Regions from separate parts of the Butyrivibrio sp. AE2032 genome, predicted to be linked through region 2. Evidence: predicted binding sites of a transcription regulator. Region 2 holds the regulator's gene; each other region holds the start of a gene.
What was found. The regulator Rex, encoded in region 2, represses fermentation and respiration genes when NADH is low (regulators of the CRP and FNR family bind a similar motif). The targets are predictions, from matches to a motif close to ATTGTTAANTANTTAACAAT.
Positions count from the first base shown of each region.

Region 1 (5,392 bases), 680 kb from region 2:
ATCTGCTTAGCCAGAATATCGCAGGCCTCATAGAGCTTGGTTGACTTATCGCTCTGACCTGAAATGATAAGAGGTGTACGGGCTTCATCAATAAGGATTGAGTCTACCTCGTCGATGATACAGTAGTTAAGGCCACGAAGAACGCACTGTTCCTTGTAGATAGCCATGTTATCACGAAGGTAATCAAATCCCAGCTCGTTATTGGTTACATATGTAATATCGCAGTTATAAGCTGCCTTTCTCTCCTCACTGTTCATGCTGTTGAGAACGCAGCCTACAGTCAGACCAAGGAACTGATGGATCTGTCCCATCTGATCAGCGTCACGCTTAGCCAGGTAGTCATTGACTGTAACGACGTGAACGCCCTTCCCGGGCAGAGCTTCCAGATATGAAGGAAGTGTAGCAACAAGGGTCTTACCTTCACCGGTTCTCATCTCGGCAATTCTGCCCTGATGAAGGATAATACCACCTATAAGCTGAACCCTGAAGTGCTCCATTCCAAGAACTCTCTTACCAGCCTCACGAACTACCGCATAAGCCTCAGGCATGATGTCATCAAGAGTCTCACCTTCAGCAAGTCTCTTTTTGAACTCATCAGTCTTAGCCCTAAGCTCCTCGTCGGAGAGAGCCTGCATCTTAGGCTGCAGAGCCTCTATAGCATCAACTGTTGACCTGATACGCTTAAGCTCTCTCTGGGAATGTGTTCCTATGATCTTATCTAATATACCCATGTTAAATCTCCTAAAAAAGGGCATAGTCCACCCTTTATAATAAGCAAAATCCAAAGGACATTGTAGCAGATTCACGCTGCAAATTCAAGGCGGGTTACCATTCACGGTTTGGGGAAGCGATGCCCACAGGGAAGGGGAGAGTCTGGGAAAGCTTCCCGCAACAAAAAAACCAAAATCTTCCCGGACCGGCTCGCTGGAATTCATGGTCGTAAGTCTTAGCACCTTCCATCCTACGGACCGACGGCTCATTGGCTTTTGAAGCTGCTTGTTTTCATTTCCGAGTCCTCCAAATAGCAAACGTCAGTTTCTTAGCATTCCAATGCAGTTTTTAACTCGCATGCGAGAGATGTCCGAAGCAGGGCTGTTCATATACGTATATTAAAATGGTCATGGCTCGCAAGGCGAGCACAAAGAGGGTTATGGAGCCATCTCTTCAAAGCGCGCTCGTCACCTGTAAGAGATTATAGTTTTCCAACGCGCCTTGAGAGAGTAGCTCCATGACCCTCTTGGGTGCAATGCACCCCCATGACCATTTGAGGCATGCAACATATAGAGCCCTGCAAGCGAGCATGCGTAATATTATAAAAACTGCAGGAATGCTAAAGAAACGTTTCGTTTGCGTACGGTGAGGAAATGGAAATAACAGCTGAGAAAACTCAGGAGCCGTCCTGGGGTCCGTGGGCAGGCTGGAAGGTGCTAATGCTTATGGCACATGAATTCTTCAGCTTGCTGCTACGCTCAGATTTTGTGTTTTTAGTTGTTGCTCGCGGCTTTCCCAGACTCTCCCCTTCCCTGTGGGCATCGCTTCCCCAAACCGTGAATGGTAACCAAGGTGGCCCCCCAGGCCTAAAACATCACGAAAAAAGAAGCCAGAGGACAGCAACACTGTCCTTTGGCTTTCTGACAAACATATTATCAATAGTTCTGGGCTTTCTCTTCGCCGTTCAGTACACGTAGTGCGCCCTGAGCAAGTGCAAGGAGTTCATCCTCTCCAGGATAAACTGTAACTGGGCAGATCCAGTCAACGCGCTCTTTGATCTTGTCGGTGATGACCTGGCCATAAGCGATTCCGCCGGTAAGGATGATCTGGTCAACCTTGCCCTTAAGAACTGTTGCGCAGGCACCGATGTTCTTGCAGATCTGATAGATGAAAGCTTCACGTACAAGGTTGGCCTTCTCGTTGCCTTCCTCGCACATCTTGTTAACTTCTCTCATGTCGTTGGTTCCAAGGTAAGCGTTAAGTCCGCCGTAACCAACGATCTTTTTCTTCATCTCGTCGTAGGTGTACTTTCCTGAGAAGCACATATCTACAAGAGCCTTTGCGGGAATTCCGTTAGCTCTTTCTGGTGAGAAAGCACCGTCTCCGTTAAGAGCTGCGTAAACGTCGATCATCTTGCCGTTCTTATGAACGCCTGTTGATGTACCGCCGCCCATGTGAACAACGATAACGCTGATCTCGTCATATTTCTTTCCGATCTCTTTTGCATATCTTCTGGCAACAGCCTTCTGATTAAGAGGATGGTCGATAGAAACACGCTCGATCTCTGGAACACCAGAGATTCTTGCTACAGGCTCCATCTCGTCAACTACAACAGGGTCAACTATAAATGAAGGAACGCCGATCTCGTCGCCGATCTCTCTGGCAAGGATTCCGCCAAGGTTAGAAGCATGCTGTCCCTGAACGCCCTTTCTGAGGTCCTCTAAAAGTGCATCTGTGCACTCGTAAGTTCCGCCAGGGATTGGGCGAAGAAGTCCGCCTCTACCCACAATAACGTTGAAGCTCTTTATATCAATGTTCTCCTTCTTCAGGAAATCAAGGATGATATTCTTGCGGAAGTCCTTCTGGTCAATGATTGTAGCATAGGACTCGATCTCCTCTGTGCTGTGACGGAGAGTCTCTTCTTTTGTAAGTGTCTCGTCCTCGAAGATACCGATCTTTGTAGATGTTGAACCGGGATTGATGATTAAGCTCTTTACCATGATTATTCTCCTTTATTGTTTGCTGCTACTACAGCTGCAAGTGCAATTGAATTAACCTTAACTTCTACAGAGTCTGATCTTGATGTAAGGATAACCGGAGCCTTTGTTCCAGTAAGGATGTTTCCGTTCTTTACCTGTGCAAGACGAACGATAGTCTTGTATGTAAGATTTCCGGCGTGGATATCAGGGAAAAGAAGTATATCCGCGTCGCCTACGATCTTCCTGTCCTCAGCGCCTGCTTTGTGCTTTGCAGCCTCAGGATCGATGGCAAGGTCCATGGAAAGAGGTCCGTCAACGATGCAGTTCTTGATCTCGCCCTCTTCATTAAGTCTTGTGAGCTCTGCTGCCTCAACGGTAACAGGCATCTTAGGATTAACAACTTCAACTGCTGCAAGAGGAGCAACCTTAGGGCACTCAACGCCGCAAGCTCTTGCTACATCTACTGTATATTCAATGATAACTTTCTTGTCCTCAAGTGTTGGATATGGCATGAAAGCAACGTCTGTAAGGAAAAGAAGACGGTCAATGCCGGGGATTTCAAATACGCAAACGTGTGAAAGTGGACGGCCTGTACGAAGTCCAACCTCTTTATCAAGAACGCTCTTAAGGAAGTCCTTGGACTCAAGTGAACCCTTCATATAAATGTCAGCCTTGCCATCGTGTACAAGTGATACTGCTGTGCGAGCTGCCTCGATTGTATCCTTCACATCGATGATCTCATAATCAGCAGGATTCATGGAAAGCTGAGCCATGATCTCCTCAATCTTCTCCTTGTCGCCAACAAGAATAGCCTCAACGATTCCTCTCTCCTTTGCAACCTTAACGGCCTCAAGCACGTGAGAATCCTGAGCTACTGCTACTGACATCTTCTTGGTTGATGCAGTCTTAAGCTTAGCTAAAATGTCATCAAAGTTCTTACTCATAATTGGAATACCCTCCATAAAAACAAGTGTACTTGCGACCATTTTTATCCCGGCCGCCATATGATAAAATTTTAACACTACATACCCGATAATGCAATGACGTTATTACATTCCCACCAGGTCAAAAGCCTTGAAGGAAACTATAAGTCTGTAATCCCGTTCCGGATTTCTGTACTTGATAAGGACAGTTCGTTTGGACATGTGGTAGTACCAGCCTTCCTGCGCAGCTTCAAACTTGTTGAAATTCAGGAAATGAGGCAGCTCTTCCGATGCAGACTGCTCCCCTGCAGGGGCCATTTTTCCGCCGCTGCTCTCAGCGCACTTGAGCCAGACATTTACCGGCGCCTTATCCTTTCGGTTCATCTCCACCAGCATGTCCTTCACAGGATTTTCGTAGCTTCCCTCAAATTTAAAGTCCACGTCCACCACATCAAAGCCTTTCATGGTAATGTGGGTCTTGCAGAACTTTCCAGCCAGGTAATCATTGGAAACTCCGTCATCCTCGTAGAGAGTGAAGCGGCTCTCGCCCTCAAATGGTGCCAGATACAGGTGAAGTCCTGTGACCTTGTCTTTTTCCAGATTCATGGGCTGATTCAGGGCAAAAGGAATAATGGCACCTTCCCTGATAAACATAGGTATAGTCTCTAGATCAGCATGAACCGGACCAATCTGTCCGCCATCATGGCAGGTGAAATCATCATTCATGTCGTACCAACAACATCCTGAAGGCAAGTATACATTTCGGGAATCAGCCCCCTCCTCCAGAACGTTGGCCACAAGGATATCACGACCAAACATAAACTCATCATCTATAGCCGGTGCAATGGCGTCCCCCTGGAACTCGTAGACCAAAGGTCTCATGATGGGCGCTCCGCTCCTTGACGCCTCATACTCTAACGAATACAGATAAGGCGACATGCGATATCTGAACAGGATCAACTCCCTGATAAGCTCTGTTGCCTCAGGATACATCCAAGGCTCAGTCACCGTGTTGTCATCGGAAGCAGAATGAATGGAAAACCTGGCTGGAAAATTCCGTTCTGTATCCATCTTATGAACAGCTCTTTTGATGGCACAGGTCCTGCAAATCCGCCTATGTCCGCTCCTTCGTTGGGCTGCCCCGAAAGCCCCATCCCCAATATGGTAGGAAGGTTTGCCCGAAGAGTCGCCCAGCTTGTATAGTTGTCGCCACACCAGGTCTGGGCGTAGCGCTGTATTCCTGCTGCCCCGGCTCTGCAAACTGAATATGGACGTGCGTTTTTGTTATGCTCACAGATTGCTTCGTTGCTAAGCTTACACATGAGATTAGCCATAATGGGTTTCAGCGCCCCAATGGTAGAGCCTTTTCCGTCAAAAGAGATTTCTGCGTCTTTATCAAGAAGTCCATCATATTCACAGTTATCGTTCCAGATTGAGGTTACGCCTTTTTCAATGAGCGCCTCCTTAAGGCACTTCTTCCAAAGTTCCCGTGCCTTAGGATTAGTGAAATCCCAATATGCCCCTTCGCCGCCCCACCAGCGGCCCAAAGCTGTAGTATCATCGGCGCATGTCCGCCCATTCTCAAGTATGCCTGTTTTTTCATCTTGTCTGCAGACATTCATGTCATCTGTCTGCTTCGCAGTCTTCACGAAAACGCCTGCATCCTCGAATTCTTTAAACCGCGGATGTTCAAGGAGCACGCCGGGCTTTACGTTTGGTACATTAGGTGCGCCAGCTTCTGCCATGGCTTTGAAATAGCCTTCCGGATCCTTAAATCTT
Region 1 is NZ_JNLF01000003.1:2,009,061-2,014,452, reverse strand. It holds gene secA (preprotein translocase subunit SecA) at 1-731, opposite strand, end outside; gene buk (butyrate kinase) at 1,647-2,711, opposite strand; gene ptb (phosphate butyryltransferase) at 2,714-3,634, opposite strand; gene BO18_RS36495 (DUF5110 domain-containing protein) at 3,740-4,219, opposite strand; partial or broken gene BO18_RS10900 (TIM-barrel domain-containing protein) at 4,301-5,392, opposite strand, start outside.
Region 1: ptb (phosphate butyryltransferase) is a predicted target of Rex. The motif match lies at 3,694-3,713, and genes of this name have one in related genera.

Region 2 (5,392 bases):
TAATGGGGGCATGATGACCGTTGATCAGTACATAACCTTTATTTGAAAGACTCCTTGGATATCCATCGCCGTATCCAACCGGAATCGTGGCAATCCTGGTTTCCTTAGTTGTCACATAGGTTCCGCCATAGCTTACAGGCGTCCCCTTGGGAACCTCCTTCACCATTACTATATGGCTGATCAGCTCCATAGCAGGCTTAAGGCTTATGATATCCTTTGGCACCTCATCAGAAGGCCACATGCCATACATTGTAACCCCGGCCCTTACCATATCCATGGAGGACTCAGGAACAGCAATAATGCTGGCTGAATTAGCACAGTGCTTGATAGGGATCTTATAGCCAAGCTCTGATTCAATTCTGTTCAGGAAGCCTTTAAATACATCTTCCCTCTCTCTTACATTGGTAAGGTCCTCTTCATCAGCCCTTGCAAAGTGTGTGAATACCCCCTCAACCTTTATGCCCTCCAGGGCCAGTACTTCTTTGACAAAAGAAATGCCATCATCATCGGGGGTTATTCCTATTCTGGACATTCCTGTATCCACTGCCAGATGTACAGGTGGCACCTCTGAAATGTCCCCCTTGTCCAAAAGCTCTTTTCCCAGATCGGATAGCTCTGATGCCATGTCCGGTCTGAAAACTGAAGGTCTGATGCCCTCCTTTAACATGCGCTCGTAAGCGTATGGGAAGGTATAGCCCAGGATCAGTATGGGCTTTTTCATCCCTGCATCTCTAAGTTCAAAGGCCTCTTCAGCTGTGGCTGTTGCGTAGCCCCAGATGTAATCCTTTGTCTCCAGATCCTTAGCGATCTCTACTGCTCCGTGGCCGTAGCCGTCTGTCTTGATAACTGCCATGATCTTAGTTCCGGCAGGTATATTATCTCTCATAGCCTCCAGATTATGCTCGATGGCCTTAAGGTCAATCTTTGCATAAACTCTTGGATGCTGCTGCGTCAATTCTTCCATTTCAATAATCCAACCTCAAGTTAGTATTTCAGGCAGGGCTGCTACTATGTCTGTGGCAACCATGGAATATCTTCCAGCTGTCTCAGCGGCCTTATCCCCTGCTCTTCCGTGGATATAGGCTCCGGCTGCTGCAATATCAAATCCAGACAGTCCGGGAAGGCAAAGAGCCCCAAGTATTCCTGAGAGCACATCTCCCGATCCGGCAGTTGCCATACCATCATTTCCACTAACATTAATATAAATCTTTTTTTCGTTGCTGTCAGCAACTATGCTCCGGGCGTCCTTACAAAGGACAGTTCCGTGGATCTTCCCTGCAAGTTCCCTTGGATACTCCAAAAGATGTTCCTTGCACTCTTTAATGGGCTTTCCCATAAGCCTTGAAAACTCGCCCATATGAGGAGTTAAGATAAGATTCTTTTTCCCGGTTGCAAAATTCTCTGCAAGGCGCATCAGCTCTTTATCTTCAGCCAGGATATTAAGAGCATCCGCATCCGTCACAAGGCTCTTGTCATAATATTCCAGCATCACGGTCAAAAGTTCTTTTCCCTTGGCAGCTGTACCAATGCCGGGACCAATGACCGCCTGGGTGGACCATTCCATCAAAAGCCTTAGCTTATCCATTACGGGTTCAAAGTCCTCGTAGGTTTCCAACATAGCTTCCGGTAAAAGAGTCTTCACCGCCTCGGCATTTTCCGCCGCAGTAAAGATCCTGACCATTCCTGCTCCTGCCTTAAGTGCTGCAGATGCAGCAAGGAGGCAGGCTCCGCTTATGTCCTTGGAACCAGCTACAATAAGGACCTTCCCATTAGTTCCCTTGTTGGAATCCTTCCTTCTTTCAGGCAAAAGAGCTAAGGGCTCTCCATCATGAAATACCGCCAAAGGCTCTTTTCCAAGAAAACTCTCCTTAGTGATGCCGGCATCAGCTACCACCAGCTCTCCGCAGTACTCACAGCCCGGATAAAGGATCTGGCCAAGCTTCACCTGATTAAAGGTTACGGTCATATCTGCCTTGACAGCAGCTTCAAAAACCTGGCCGGTATCAGCGCTTACGCCTGAGGGCATATCCACCGAGATCAGAAAAATATCTTTTCCCATTTCCTCTTTGCATTTCTCGGTATATTTAACTGCCTCCAGAGCATCTCCCACAAGAGGCCTGGAAAGCCCGATGCCAAATAGCGCATCAACTATGATATCAAAATCAAATCCGTTTTTTCGCTCCTGAAGCCCCAAAAAGGTCTCAGTTACAATACCGTACTTCTCAGCTATCCTCAGCTGTTTAAGAAGAAGGTCCGTGGTCTTGGTCATATCCCCAATAATGCACTGGGTAACAAGATATCCCCTGGTCTTTAGTATTCTGCCGATGCAGACTCCATCTCCGCCGTTATTGCCAACCCCGGCAAGGATCAGAACCCTGTAGGGTCTTACGGCGTTTCGCGCTTTTTTCCAATCCTCAATCCGGCTTACAACCTCAAGGGAAGCCCTCTCCATGAGAATAGCCGTATCAACGCCAAAAACCTCCGAGGTATTTCGGTCCATTATCTTCATTTCCTGGCTTGAAAGGGCGTATTTCAATTATTTATCCTCCCCAACTAAGTAAGGCTGCCACCGGGCAGCCTTTAATTCAATCCGTATACTCGCTCTCGTCCCCGGAAAGCGGCCTTCTGACTGGATGTCTTCTGTTCGGATCATATTTGATATCAAAGATATCGATGACCTCGGGACCAAATATCTGATGCATGTAGGAATAGAGATTATAGTTCTCCATTTCAGCTTCCTGGAGCCTTATGACGTTCTTCTTAAGCTCCACTCTCACTTTGGAGATCCACTCATCCAGGCCCTTGATGTATTCAGTATTTTCATGAAGGGTCTCGTAGCAGGCCTTCATGGTCTCAATCATAAGATTGTAGTCCACCTCATATATTTCCCTGGAGAGATCCAAAAGCTCGTCATCATATCCTTTGAGCTTATCGTTACACTCATTGATGAGCCTGGTTCTTTCAGATATTTCTTTTTCTATTGCAGGTGAATTGCCTGCCTTGTTGGCCTGATCCCTAAGGGGCACGATCTCGGAAAGAAGCGTCTTTTTAAGCTTCTTGATCCTCTTGGTCTCCATGCGGATCTTGCCGTCACGCTCAACTAAAGCATTCAGTTCATCCGCCAGCTTTTCAATCTCAGGGGTCATCTCTGTCTGGGTAAACAGCTGATGCCACTTATTGTCCAGCGTCAGGATAGGGATACTCTTCCCCTCCAGTGCGGAGCTGTACACTCTATCATCTCTAGCCATCAGTTTCTCTCACTACGGTCTAATAGTTTTTTCGTACCTGCTTATATTATACGATAATTTCATCAAACTGTCAGATAAATGTACATTTTCTACCTGAATATTGTTAGGAACATCCAGATCAACGTGGGCAAAGTTCCATATAGCCTTGATTCCACACTGTGCAAGCTTATGTGCCATAGGCACAGCCTGATCCTTAGGAATGGTAAGAACAGCGATTTCAATATCATTAGCCCTTACAAACTCCTCCACCTCATCGATGGGTCTTACCTCCACGTCCCTTATCATGGTTCCGTAAAGGTCAGGATTGCAATCGAAAGCTCCCTTGAACACAAAACCTCTTCTGGTGAAGTTGGTATAACCGGCAATGGCCTTTCCAAGGTGGCCTGCGCCGATGATGACCAGAGAGTGCTGTCTGTCGATTCCAAGGATCTTACTGATCTCGTCATAGAGATAGTTTACATTGTAGCCGTAACCCTGCTGTCCAAAGCCACCGAAATTATTGAAGTCCTGTCTTATCTGGGAAGCTGTGACCTTCATGATGTCTGATAGTTCCTGGGATGAGATCCTCTCAACACCCTTTTCCTTAAGGTCCCCCAGGTATCTAAAGTAACGAGGCAATCTTGAAATGACCGCCTGAGATATTTCTTTATCCGCCATAACAATCTCCAAAAAGTTATAAGTTTGTTAAGTAAAACACAATTACATTATACGGGTGCGTTAAATAAATGTCAATTCTGGAAAAGCACAAAAAATCCCCCAACCATGGGATTTTCAGGGCCGGGGGAAAAGAAATTTTTATGGTACTTATGGCTTGAAATAGCTGATAGTTTCCTGCATGTCTCCAGCCAGTTCCTGAAGCTTTCCAGCAGACTCTGTAATAATTGCAAAGGTTGCGTTAAGTTCCTGCATGGAGGCGTTTGTTTCCTCGGAAGATGCTGCATTTTCTTCGGAAATAGCTGACAGATCGGAAATGATCTCAACCAGCTTATCCTTTGCATTTGTCAGCTGTTCAATATGACCTGCAATAGAGTCAGTTGAATTGGATACGTTGACAACGTTATCTGCCATGCTCTGCATGTTGGACTTGGTGTCATCCAACTGCTCTGACTGCTGAGCAAAATTGGCATTGAGCTTCTGCATTACTTCTACTGAAGCCTCGGAATCAGCCACAAGCTTTTCAACGATCTTCTTGATCTCCTCAGCGGAATTACTACTCTGTACAGCCAACTGTCCGATCTCAGTAGCAACAACTGCAAATCCCTTTCCTGCATCTCCTGCTCTTGCAGCCTCGATGGAAGCATTGAGAGAAAGGAGGTTGGTCTGGGATGCGATCTCTGTGATAGCCTGTGAGAACTTGGAGATCTCTTTTGCTGATTCGTTTGTAGAATCTATGGTCTGACCGATTTCCTGAACGGAAGCCTGTACCTCTGTACTCTGGGAAATAAGCTTTTCAAGAGCTTCCATAGCAGCCTCACAGGAGGTCTTCATCTCACTTGCGTAAGCATTGAGTTCCTCAACGTTGTCAGATACTTCATCAATATCTTTTCCGATAGCCTGTGTATTTCCTGCTGCAGTCTCAACGCTCTCAGCCTGGCTTACAGCACCCTTTGAAATCTCATCTACTGCCTCGCTTACCTGGCTTGATGCGTTGGATGCCTGGGAAGCTGAGTCGGAAAGCTCCGCTCCAGAGCGCTTCAGCTCACTGGACATATCCATGGTTGTTCTGATAACTTCGCCAAGCTTTTCTGAAAGGGTCCTGGCACCATCTGCAAGAAGTCCGATCTCATCATTTCTGTCAATGGAGGTCTCATCAATATTGAGGTTCAGCTGACCCTGAGAAAGAAGTCCCAGTTCATCAGCGATTGCTCTCATCTTTCCGGAGGACTTGTTTGCAACAACAATACCAACCGTTGATGTAGCTATTGTAATGATAAGGGAAATGATCACCATCTGAATTATGATCTGCATGATCTTGGTCTTTACGGAATCACTCTCTCTTCCTGCAAATACCATTCCTACAGCAGTTCCATCGCTGTTGAACAGAGGTGCATAGTAACAATAATAGTTTTCAGAAGTACCTGCAGGAATAGCCTTTAAAAAGTATTCCTGTTTGCTTCCAATAACATGAGATTTAACCGTATCTG
Region 2 is NZ_JNLF01000003.1:2,689,288-2,694,679, reverse strand. It holds gene alr (alanine racemase) at 1-964, opposite strand, end outside; gene BO18_RS13600 (bifunctional ADP-dependent NAD(P)H-hydrate dehydratase/NAD(P)H-hydrate epimerase) at 980-2,536, opposite strand; gene BO18_RS13595 (hypothetical protein) at 2,586-3,248, opposite strand; gene BO18_RS13590 (redox-sensing transcriptional repressor Rex) at 3,261-3,905, opposite strand; gene BO18_RS13585 (methyl-accepting chemotaxis protein) at 4,053-5,392, opposite strand, start outside.

Region 3 (5,392 bases), on a different contig from region 2:
AATAAGCTCTTAGAGCTTGGAGATAAGGAGCACAAGAGGAACATCACTGATGAGGAGGTTCTTGCAGCAGTTGCTGAGAGCCATATTACTCCTCAGGTATCAGGTTCTGACAATGAGATCATTGTTAAGGGTGTTCATGATGTGGCAGTTAGATTTTCTAAATGCTGTAATCCTGTTCCCGGAGATGAGATTTGCGGCTTTGTCACAAGAGGAAGAGGCGTATCGATCCATCGTAAGGACTGTATCAATGTAGTTAAGATGCAGGAAGAAGACAGGACAAGGCTTATCGAAGCCAGATGGCAGAGCGACACAGCTGCTTCCGGTGGAAAATATGCTGCTACCATTAAGATCTTTGCCAATAACAGACATGGTCTTCTGGCTGATGTTTCAAGAGCTCTTACAGAGAAAGATATCGATATCATTTCCATGAACACAAGGACCAGCAAACAGGGACTTGCAACAATGGAAACATCCTTCCAGGTATCATCAAGGGCTCAGCTTCGTGAGATTGTTGATAAGATCAGACAGATCGATTCTGTCATCGACATTGAAAGGACTACAGGCTGATGGCTGAAAAAGAGACTAACGTTGGAATGTTTACCCTTGGTATGGTGGGCACCAACTGCTATTTTGTCTTTAAGGAGAATCAGGAAGATCCAGAGGGCTTTAAGCACTGTATCTTATTCGATCCTGCAGATCAGGGTCAGAGGATTTTCGACGCCCTTACGGAAAAGAAATTTAAGATAGATCTCATTTTGCTGACTCACGGCCACTTTGATCATATTGGAGGAGTGGACAAGCTTCGTGAGATTACAGGAGTTAAGGTTGGTTGCTACATAAAGGAAGAGGCAATCTGTAAGGATAAATACCTTAACCTTTCCAATGACTTTGGTGCAGACTGCGCCGTTTCTCCTGATATAACTTATAATGATGGAGATATCATTGAAGCTGCAGGCTTATCCTGTAAGCTTATTGCAACTCCGGGACATACTTCCGGCAGCTGCTGTTTTTATTTTGAAAAGGACGATATTCTTATTAGCGGAGATACGCTGTTTGATGAATCAGTCGGAAGAACAGATTTTCCTACCAGCTCCACAAGTGAACTGATTCGTTCTGTTAAGGAGAAGCTCTTTGTGCTGCCGGATGATACTGTTGTATATCCTGGACACGGCGAAGTGACCACCATTGGTCATGAGAAACAGTACAACCCATTTATTATTTAAGAAAATGCAAGTAATATATATTAAAGAAGACAAGTACCAATATGATATTCATTCCCTTTTCAAAGCATTTTATCCCGACGAGGATGTCAGGGTAATTGTAGGAGAAAAGGGCTTTAACGCTGAAAAAGAAAAGGATGTTTCACCTGAGGATGAAATATCCTTTATTGATGTAGATAAGAGTAAGAATGACCTCAAAAAGGATATTTACCTTACACTTTCAGAAAAGACCGGTAAAATCCTTCCCTGGGGAGATCTTACCGGAATTCGTCCCACCAGGATAGCCATGAACCTGGTTGATGAAGGCAAAAGTGATGAAGAGATCTTTCGGTATATGAAGGATACTTATCTTGTCAGCGATGAGAAGATAAACTTAAGCATTGACATCGCCAGAAGAGAGAAGCAGGTTTTAAAAGACATTGATTATCAGAATGGATACAGTCTGTACATTGGAATACCATTCTGTCCTACAACCTGTTTTTATTGTTCATTTACTTCGTATCCAATAGGAGCATTTAAAGGAATTGTTGATGATTACATTTCCTGCCTGAAAAAAGAGATTGATTATGTGGCGAAGGATTTTGCCGGAAAGACCCTTGATACTGTTTATATTGGAGGAGGAACACCCACAACCCTTGAACCTGATCAGATTCGAGAGCTTATAGGTTATCTCAGGGAAAGAGTTGATCTTTCTCATGTAAAAGAGTTTACGGTTGAATCAGGGCGTCCGGACTCCATTACCAGAGAGAAGCTAAAGGCTATGAAGGAGATGGGGGTTACCAGAATATCGGTAAATCCTCAGACCATGAGCGATGCTACTCTAAGGGTTATTGGAAGACAGCATACGGTGGCGCAGCTTATTGATTCCTTCAACATGGCAAGGGAAGAGGACTTTGACAATATCAATATGGATATTATCTTAGGGCTCCCCGGAGAAGATGCATCAGATGTTCAACATACGATAGATGAGATAAAGAAACTTGGTCCTGATGATCTGACTGTTCATTCACTGGCTATTAAGCGTGGTTCCAGGCTTTTTGAAGCTATCAGGGAAAGAGAACTCAGGGGCGAAATGAAGACCACCATGCTGGAATCCATGAACAACACCGGAGAGATGATGGAGATTGCAAGGAAGGGCGCCTTAGATCTTGGACTTGAACCTTATTATCTCTACAGGCAAAAGAACATCAGTGGTAATTTTGAGAATACAGGATATGCAAGACCGGGAAAAGCCGGTATATATAATATTCTGATAAATGAGGAAGTCCAGTCAATTGTTGCACTTGGAGCCGGAACGGTCACCAAGAGAGTTTATGGTGAGGGTGGCAGGATAGAACGTTGCGACAATGTAAAAGATGTCAAACTCTACATGGACAATATTGAAGAGATGATTGACAGAAAGAGGAAACTTTTTGCATAAGAGGGGGAAGCGTTTAAACTGCATATTGTTAAGCCTTGTGGCATTTCTACTTATGACGGGATTTGCATTCAAACCTGCCAAAGAAAGTGACTATCCTTTTGGGGCAGGCGTTTTCTCTTATGATCATCTTCCTAACGAGGCTGATATAAGGTGTATGAAGGAGAATGATATCACGGAAGTTTATCAGTACATTGCTCCGGAAATATCTGATGAGGAAGTGCATCGTTTTCTGAAAGAAATGGCAGTAAATGGTATTGACGTTTACGTCCTAGCCGGTGAACCGGAATGGTGCTATGAAGAGAACTATGCCAGCATGAAAACGGTTCTGGATAGGACAAGATCTTTCAATATGGGATTAAGTAAAAAACATAAGATCAAAGGCGTTGTTTTTGATATTGAGCCATATCTTTTGAAAAAATGGCACAACATCCCGGATGAACTCCTTGAACAGTACACCAATAATGTAGTTAAGGTCATGGAGGAGAGGGCAGAGGATGAGGTTCCTTTGAGCGTTTATCTTTGTGTACCGTATTCCTATGATACTTCAGGAAGGGAAAAGGTGCTTAGACAGCTGGTCAGTGAAACTGATGGCGTAATTGTCATGAACTATTATAAGGGCTCAGAGAAAGAGAATATAAAAAGAGAAGCAGCTCTTGCCAGATGGTACAAGAAACGTATCATCAATGCTTATGAGCTTCAGCCGGGGCTTCTTTCACAGACCAATAATTCTATCACTTATTACAAGGATGGTATTGATGCTGTTAATGATAATTACCAGGATCTTATAAGTGAATATTCCCATCATGATATGGGGATCGCTTTTCACACTTTGGAATATCTACGGGCATTGACTCTGCAAAACTCTGAAAAGAAGAAATAAAACGATATTACAAAAGTAAATTTATTTGATTTAGAAGATTAGTGATTTGTGGGAAACCGTTTTTTTTAAAACAGTGCCCCGTTTTATACAAATTTTAGTAAATTAATATTGATAATAATTGTGCAATATGCTATACTGAGTTAGTTAGTTAAATATTGCACAATTTAAAATTAAAGCAATATAAAAGGAGGTTTTTAAGTATGTTATTCCAACTCTATGGAAGCAGTGCTCCAATGCAGCTCATTGGATGGGTACTGGTGTTTGTGGGACTTATTCTCATGAACGAGATTGGCCGTAGGACCAAGGCTGGCGGAATGTTAGTTTTCGTCATCATTCCTACAATTCTTACAGTTTACTTTATTCTTGCACATCTTGGTATGTTTGGTGGAAAAGCAAATCCTACTGTTGCATACATGGATGGCTGGTTCCATTATTTCAAGCTTTATGCTGCTGATATTGGCTGCGTAGGCTTCATGATGATCAAGTACAAATGGGGCATCGGCAAGGAGAAATGGTTCAAGTGGTTCCCTTGGTTCATCGTTGCTGCTAACATCATGATCGCTAACGTTTCTGATATGGAGTCTGCTCTTGCAGCATTCAAGATCACTGGCGACTTCTCAGGCGCTTGGTGGGCATCAAACGAAGGCGTATTCATCTATGGTGGATGGTGGAACATTGTTAACGCTCTTGCGGGTATGATCAACATCTTCTGCATGACAGGATGTATTCACCTTTATTCTTCAAAGGATAAGAACCACGCAGATATGCTTTGGCCTGATATGACAGTATGGTTCATCCTTGCTTATGATGTATGGAACTTTGAGTACACATACCTCAACCTTCCTACACACACATGGTACTGTGGTGTTGCACTTCTTCTTGCTCCTACATTTGCTAACGCTTTCTGGAACAAGGGTGCTTGGATCCAGAACCGTGCTAACACACTTGCTATCTGGTGCATGTGGGCTCAGGTTGTTCCTACATTCCAGCTTATTGGTAAGTTCCAGGCAGCTCTTCCTTCAGTTTACGGTGGAGCTACAGCTGCTGGTGTTAACACTGAGATGCTTTACAACTCAGCTATGCAGATCTATCAGAGCGGCGCAGGTAAGACTGCTGCAGCAGGTGAGGCTATTTCGGCACTTGGAATCACAGCTAATCCTACAGCTCAGGGTGTTGTTGCAGTTCTTTCAATTGCAATCAATGTAATCTGCATCGCAGAGATTATCAAGAGATCTGTTAAGATGGGCAAGAACCCTTATGCTAACGAAGTATTTGTTGGAACTAAGGACTTCGACCTTGCTATGGAGCGCGCAGAGGTATAAATGGATAACGTTAGAGTTATAGAAGTAAAGAGAAGCATCTTTGAAAGTAATGATAAGGATGCTGATAAACTCAGGGGTGAACTTAAGGAGTCTAAGACATTTCTTTTGAACCTTATGTCCAGTCCCGGATCAGGTAAGACAACAACTCTTACCAGAACAATTGAGGCCCTTAAGGACAAGTACAGGATCGGTGTTATGGAAGCTGATATCGACTCTGATGTTGATGCTAAGACAATTGCAACAACTGGAGTTAAAGCGATCCAGCTTCATACAGGTGGAATGTGCCATCTTGATGCCGACATGACAAGGCAGGGTATCAAGGAGCTTGGTGTTGAGGATGTGGATTTTGCCATCCTTGAGAATGTAGGAAACCTTGTATGTCCTGCAGAGTTTGATACAGGAAGCACCAAGAATGCCATGATCCTTTCAGTTCCCGAGGGACATGATAAGCCACTTAAGTATCCACTGATGTTCTCCATTTGTGATGTGGTTCTCATCAACAAGATTGATGTTATTCCATATTTCGATTTCGACATGGAGAAATGTAAGG
Region 3 is NZ_JNLF01000006.1:308,810-314,201, reverse strand. It holds gene BO18_RS29710 (RelA/SpoT family protein) at 1-567, shown strand, start outside; gene BO18_RS29705 (MBL fold metallo-hydrolase) at 567-1,223, shown strand; gene hemZ (coproporphyrinogen dehydrogenase HemZ) at 1,228-2,640, shown strand; gene BO18_RS29695 (hypothetical protein) at 2,633-3,520, shown strand; gene BO18_RS29690 (DUF5692 family protein) at 3,721-4,842, shown strand; gene hypB (hydrogenase nickel incorporation protein HypB) at 4,843-5,392, shown strand, end outside.
Region 3: BO18_RS29690 (DUF5692 family protein) is a predicted target of Rex. The motif match lies at 3,665-3,684, and genes of this name have one in related genera.